One region of the Arthrobacter sp. sptzw42 genome, then DNA from elsewhere that is predicted to be linked to it. Evidence: riboswitches for the same ligand, from Rfam matches in the RefSeq annotation. Region 1 holds a riboswitch; the other holds the start of a gene.
What was found. Region 1 has a riboswitch for S-adenosylmethionine ahead of metX (homoserine O-acetyltransferase MetX). Riboswitches for the same ligand answer to the same signal wherever they lie in the genome.

Region 1 (3,404 bases):
CGCTTTGCCCTGGCCGAGCTGGCACCCATTTACACCAGGATCGGCAATCCCACGCAGGAAGCGGTGGAGCAGCGGATCGCCAGCCTGGAAGGCGGCCTGGGAGCGTTGCTGCTCAGCTCCGGCCAGGCCGCCGAGACCTTTGCCGTCCTGAACATCGCCGAGGCAGGGGACCACATCGTCGCCAGCCCCAGCCTCTACGGCGGCACCTACAACCTCTTTGCCCATACACTCAAGAAATTCGGGATTTCAGTCACCTTCGTGGCAGATCCGGACAACCTGGACCAGTGGCGCGGGGCAGTCCAGCCCAACACCAAGCTCTTCTTCGGCGAAGTGGTGTCCAATCCGCGGCAGGACGTCCTGGACATCGAAGGCGTGTCCCAGGTGGCGCACGACGCCGGCGTTCCACTGATCGTGGACAACACCCTGTCCACCCCGTACCTGATCCGGCCGCTCGAATGGGGTGCTGACATTGTGGTGCACTCAGCCACCAAGTACCTCGGCGGCCATGGCTCCGCCATTGCCGGAGTGATCGTCGACTCCGGAAAGTTCGACTTTGGCAAGGACCCTGCCCGGTTCCCGGGCTTCAACACCCCGGACCCCACCTACAACGGGCTTGTCTACGCCCGCGATCTCGGCGCAGACGGTGCCCTCGGCGCGAACCTGTCCTACATCCTGAAGGCCCGTGTGCAGCTGCTGCGGGACCTCGGCTCGGCGGTGTCGCCTTTCAACGCCTTCCTCATCGCCCAGGGTCTGGAGACGCTGAGCCTGCGGGTGGAACGGCATGTTGCCAACGCCCTGGAAGTTGCCCAGTGGCTGGAAGCGCGTGACGACGTCGAATCGGTCGCCTATGCGGGGCTTCCCTCCAGCCCCTGGTACGAGCGGGGCCGCAAATACGGCCCCAAGGGGACCGGCGCCATCGTGTCGTTCAACCTTGCCGGTGGCGCGGAGGCGGGCAAGCGTTTTGTAGACGCGCTGGAGCTGCACTCCCACGTGGCGAACATCGGCGACGTCCGGTCGCTGGTGATCCATCCGGCGTCGACCACCCACAGCCAGCTGTCGCCCGAGCAGCAGGTGGTGGCGGGCGTGAACCCCGGCCTGGTGCGGCTTTCGGTGGGGATCGAACATATCGATGACATCCTGGCCGACCTCGAAGCCGGCTTCCGCGCGGCCAAGGAGGCCACCGGAGCCTAGCCCTCCCACAGGGTGGGCGCCCGGGGGCAGCAACGGGCCGGGGAAGTCACAACCAGTCACACTCTTGGCGGCAGGCAGGGGCTGTTTCGTACACTCGAACCAGGTCATGAGTGCCAGTGACAGCCCCGGCTTGCTGGCCGGCAACCCTCCTTCCGCGGCGGGGTGCCCCGGGTGAAGACCTGGCCTGCCGGTCATATGACGGCGGGCAAGCGCGTAGAAGAGGTCTTGCCATGACGGTTACCGTCACCCGTACAACTGTCCCCGAACACGGCATTGTCCGCTACGCCTCCATCGGCGGGCTGAAGCTCGAAGCCGGCGGTTACCTGCCGGACGTTGTTGTGGCCTACGAAACCTGGGGCACCCTGAACGAGGACGGCAGCAACGCCGTCCTGATCGAACATGCACTGACCGGCAGCACCCACGTGACCCGGGGCGACACCGAGGAGCCCGGTTGGTGGGAACAACTCGCCGGGCCGGACGCACCAGTGGATACCAACCGCTTCTTCGTGGTGTCCGTAAATATTGTGGGCGGCTGCTACGGCTCGACCGGGCCCTCGTCGCCTGCCCCGGACGGAAAACCGTGGGGTTCGCGTTTTCCGCTGGTGACCCTGCGGGACAGCACCGTGGCCGAAGCCCGGCTGGCAGACCAGCTCGGAATCCGGAGCTGGTACGCCGTGTTGGGCGGCTCAATGGGCGGCGCCCGCGCCCTCGAATGGGCCGTCACCTTTCCGGAACGGGTGCAGCGCTGCGCCGTGATCTCCATTGGTGCCGCGAGCACGGCAGAACAGATCGCCTTCGCCCAGGCACAGACGCTCGCCATCCGGCAGGACGCCAACTTCAACGGCGGCGACTACTACGGCGGCCCCGCCCCCGAGGAGGGGCTGGCCCTCGCCCGGCGGATCGCCCACATCACGTACCGCTCTCCGGTCGAGCTGGACGGCAGGTTCGGCCGTGCGCCGCAGGCTCCCGAATCACCGTTTCAAGGCGAGCAGCTTGCAGCGCGCGGGCGCTACCAGGTGGAAAGCTACCTGGACCACCAGGGCAGCAAACTGGTCCAGAGGTTTGACGCCAACAGCTATATCGCCATCACCGAAGCGCTCATGAGCCATGACATCTGCAGGGGGCGTGGAGCCCTCGTCCAGACCCTGTCCGCTTGCACTGCACGGTTCTTTGTAGCGGCGGTGGACTCTGACCGGCTCTACTTCCCGTCCCAGTCATGGGAACTGGCCCGTGCCCTCCCCGGCGAGGTAGACGTCCACCTTATCGAGGCACCCATCGGGCACGACGGATTCCTCACGGAGATCGCCCAGCTGGGGAGCCAGCTGCGGGACCATCTTTCGGAGTAGCCCCGGCCCCACAAGCCTGCCCGTGTGCATTAATGCAGATGCACTCTGCATCATTCGGCGTTGAGCTGCGCGTTTGGGAGGACCATACTCGATGGGACCCGGCGGTTCGTGACCAAAACCACACGCATCCGCTACAGACTGTCCCAGTGGTGTCGAAGACGACGCCGAAGGAGTTCACATGAGTACGGAACACTCCGCCGCACGGCGGCCAGAGGAAACCGACGTCAAATCCACAGGCCTGAGGAAAGTAGTGACGGCCTCCATGGCCGGCACCGTAGTTGAGTGGTATGAGTTTTTCCTTTATGCCTCGGCCGCCACCCTGGTGTTCGGCAAAATGTTCTTCCCCAACTCAGGGACGGAACTCGACGGCATCATCGCTGCCTTCGTTACTTACGCCGTAGGCTTCGTGGCCCGCCCGATCGGCGGCATTGTCTTCGGCCACTTCGGGGACAAGTTCGGCCGCAAGCAGTTGCTGCAGCTGAGCATCATCCTGGTGGGCGTGGCCACCTTCCTCATGGGATGCCTGCCCACCTTTGCCCAGATCGGTTACTGGGCCCCGGCCCTCCTGGTGTTCCTGCGCTTCGTCCAGGGCTTCGCCGTCGGCGGGGAGTGGGGCGGCGCCGTGCTGCTCGTTGCCGAGCACAGCCCGAACAAGTCCCGCGGGTTCTGGTCCAGCTGGCCGCAGTCCGCCGTTCCCCTCGGCAACCTCCTGGCCACCGGCGTGCTGTTCACCCTTTCTGCCACGCTTTCCCAGGAAGCATTCCTCGGCTGGGGCTGGCGCGTCGCCTTCTGGCTCTCGGCCGTGATCGTGATCGTCGGCTACTACATCCGCACCAAGGTCCAGGACGCCCCGATCTTCATCGAAGC
Region 2 (3,404 bases), on a different contig from region 1:
GCTAAATCTGCTTCAGCGCCTGTTCGAGGTCGCCGATCAGGTCGTCCACGTCCTCCAGCCCCACGGATAGCCGCACCACGCCGTCGCTCAGGCCGATGGCTGCGCGGCCCTCCGGACCCATCGCGCGGTGAGTAGTGGTGGCGGGGTGGGTAATGAGGGACTTTGAGTCGCCCAGGTTATTGGAGATATCGATGATGCGGAGGCCGTCCAGCAGCGCAAAGGCAGCCTCCTTGCCCGAGCGGGCACCCGTCGTCGCCAGTTCCAGGGTCAGGACCGTCCCGCCGGCACTCATCTGCCGGGCCGCCAGCTCGTACTGCGGGTGCGACTTCAGGAGCGGGTACTTCACCCAGCTCACGGCAGGCTGCTGTTCCAGCCATTCGGCCAGCTGCAGGGCTGACGCCGAGGAGTGGTTGACGCGGAGGGCCATTGTCTCCAGGCCCTTGGTAAGCACCCAGGCGTTGAAGGCGGACAGCGATGGACCGGTGTGGCGCATCAGCTGCTTGACCGGGCCGTCAATGAATTCCTTGGTGCCCAGGATGGCGCCGCCCAGCACCCGGCCCTGGCCGTCGATGTGCTTGGTGCCGGAGTAGACAATCACGTCGGCGCTGAGCTGGCCGCAGCGCTGCAGCAGGGGAGTGGCGAAAACGTTGTCCACCACCACAGTGGCACCTGCGGCATGTGCCAGCTTACTGACCGCGGCGATGTCCACGATTTCCTGCATGGGGTTGGACGGGGATTCAAAAAACACAGCGGTGGTGGGCTCGGACAACGCAGAGCGCCACTGCTCCAGGTCAGGCCCGTCCACAAAAACCGTTTCGACACCCCAGCGCGGAAGGATCTCGTTCAGGATCACGAAGCAGGAACCGAACAGGGACCGGGCGGCCACCACGCGGTCACCTGCAGCCAGCAGGGCACCCAAAGCGGTGAAGACCGCGGACATGCCCGACGCCGTCGCAAAGCATGCCTCGGTTCCCTCGAGGAGGCGGAGCCGTTCCTGGAAGGTGGCCACGGACGGGTTGCCGTAGCGGGAGTACACAAAGCGCTCGTCCTCACCGGTGAAGGCCCGTTCAGCAGCGGCTGCGGATTCGTACACGAACCCGGAATTCAGGAACACGGCCTCGCTGGTTTCCTGGAAATTGGTGCGGTCCAGCCCGCCGCGCACGGCCTGGGTGTTGCTGCTCCAGCCGGCGGCGTCTTCGTTGAAGGTCACTTAGTTCTTTCCGAGGTTGGTGGGCAGGCCGCGGTTCTTCCAGCCGTTGACGGTGCGTTCGCCGTAGCGGTCCGGCTCGCCCTCGAAGCCCTCCAGCACGTTGTAGGACGTAAAGCCGGCCTGGGTGGCAGCAATCGCAGCCGCGATGGACCGCTGCCCCGAGCGGCACAGGAAGATCAGCTCCGTCGATGAGTCCTCCGGAGCCTGCTGGGCGAGGGAACTGATGAAGTCGGGGTTGGGAATGCCGCCCGGAAACGTCCACTGGATGAACAGCGGATCATTGTCGGTGGCCTTGGTGTCAGGAATGCCGATGTGGGCCCATTCGCCCTCGGTCCGCACATCCACGAGGATGGCTCCCTGCTCCAGTTTGTCCCACGCCTCCTGGGGCGTCAGGTCTCCCGCGTAGCTCATGCGTGGCCCTCGCCGTCGAACTCGAGGTCCTCGCCGGCGGCCTCAAGGTTATCCACCGCGGTGGCAACGGCGGCATCAGCGGAGGCGATCGCTGCCGGAAGGACCAGGGCCTGCGCCACTATCACCTGGCCGTCGTTGGTGGTGGCGGCCGGGCTGCCGTGAAGCACGTAGCCCTCGGCCAGGGCGGCCGAAATCCGTTCACAGAAAGTCCGGTCGTCCGGGCCGGTGACGAGCCGGTACGAAAGTCTCTCTTCAGGGGCAGGTGCGTCAGACACGACGGATCTCCTTCTCTCACGCTTGCAACACGATTCGGTCGATATGCCGAGTATTCACCTGAGGCACCCCGCCGCGGAAGGAGGGTTGCCGACCGGTTAGTCAGGGCTTGGCACCGGTACTCATTACTCCCAAAAAACGTAACACTTGGCGGGCATGCCCGCACCGCCGTCGTCGTCATGTTCCGTAACTGAACCGGCCCTGCCCGCTGAGCGGCCGGCACGCCAGTTTCGGTAACGCACGACGGCGGGACTCGCCCCGGCGTCAAGGCACCTGGCGTGCTGCACATATTGATGCCGGATAAAGTTCTTTTGGGGCAGGCCGCCCCGTCATTGGAGTATCAGCTTCGGGGGTCCCATCAGCACGTCATCAGCCGCCGCGCCCAAGCGCGGGCACAACAGCCCGCTGCCTGCCCGGACTTCCCGCAACGGCTTGCTGGTCCTGACCCGCGCCACGGCCGCCTTCCTTGTTTTGATGCTGATGGCAGTCCTGCTGATAGTGCTGCCGGCGGGACCAGCCCGTGCGGCAGAGACCTTTCCGGGCGACGGCAAGCCGCTGCTGGGCGCTGTGCTGGAATGGGGCGAGGACACCGCTGCCGGTTTCGCCGGCCGCCTGGGTGCCTCACCGGCCCTGCTCGGGCACGACATAGCCATCCCGTTCCGCGCCTCGGAGAAAAATGACATCCGGGGCTTCCTGGAACAGTCAGGTGAACAAGGCGCACATGCAATGCTCACGGTGCAGCCCACGGTTCCGCTGGACCAGATCACTGCAGACACCGCTTCAGCATTCGCCGGCGAAGTGGCCGATCTGACAGGCAACTTCAAAGGCCACGTGCTGATCCGTTTTGCCCCCGACATGAATGCCAGCTGGGTGGAATGGGGCCAGCAGCCCAGCGCCTACCGGTCCGCCTTCCAGGCCGTCGCCGCAGCCTTCAACAATCTCGACGGCGGCCGTACCGCCATGGTGTGGGAGCCCTACCTGGGCAAGGACTACCCCTTCAACCGGCACCGGAATGCGCCGGTGCCGGGAAGCGAAGGTTTCGCCCTGCTCGATACCAACCGCGACGGCGCGTGGGACGGCTCGGACGCGGCCTATAGCCCTTACTATCCGGGGGACGAGGCGGTGGACTGGGTGGGGCTGACAGCATTCCACGACGACACGGCCGGCGGGGCGCCCGTCAATACCGTTCCCCGGCAGGGCGAACTTCAGGAAATGCTTACTGCATCGGGTAGCGAAAACTTTTACGCAACGTATTCGGAGGGTAAAGATAAGCCGTTCCTGCTGCAGACGTCCGCCTTCTACAGCCCGGCGTCCGGCGGCGCCACCGAAATGGAGATCAAAGCCTCCTGGTGGGACCAGGTCCTCGGCGCCGCAGGATCAACCGAATTCACCAGGACCGCCGCGGTGGTGTGGGATGAACGCACAAACACCAGAGACACGGGTGTGGCTGGCATCAACTGGCTGCTCACCGGGAACCCTGCCATCGCAGACGCAGCCCGGCAGAGGCTGC

Region 2: linked by a shared signal. The riboswitch ahead of AC5RT4_RS04270 (DUF1737 domain-containing protein) and the one ahead of metX (homoserine O-acetyltransferase MetX) in region 1 are both predicted to bind S-adenosylmethionine.

The regions. Positions count from the first base shown of each region.
Region 1 is NZ_JBNHEX010000001.1:358,789-362,192, forward strand. Features, by position in the region: gene AC5RT4_RS01615 (bifunctional o-acetylhomoserine/o-acetylserine sulfhydrylase) at 1-1,191, shown strand, start outside; SAM riboswitch class IV at 1,294-1,409, shown strand; gene metX (homoserine O-acetyltransferase MetX) at 1,422-2,537, shown strand; gene AC5RT4_RS01625 (MFS transporter) at 2,716-3,404, shown strand, end outside.
Region 2 is NZ_JBNHEX010000003.1:44,000-47,403, forward strand. Features, by position in the region: gene AC5RT4_RS04260 (O-succinylhomoserine sulfhydrylase) at 2-1,210, opposite strand; gene AC5RT4_RS04265 (rhodanese-like domain-containing protein) at 1,211-1,621, opposite strand; gene AC5RT4_RS04270 (DUF1737 domain-containing protein) at 1,618-1,896, opposite strand; SAM riboswitch class IV at 1,910-2,024, opposite strand; gene opgC (OpgC domain-containing protein) at 2,369-3,404, shown strand, end outside.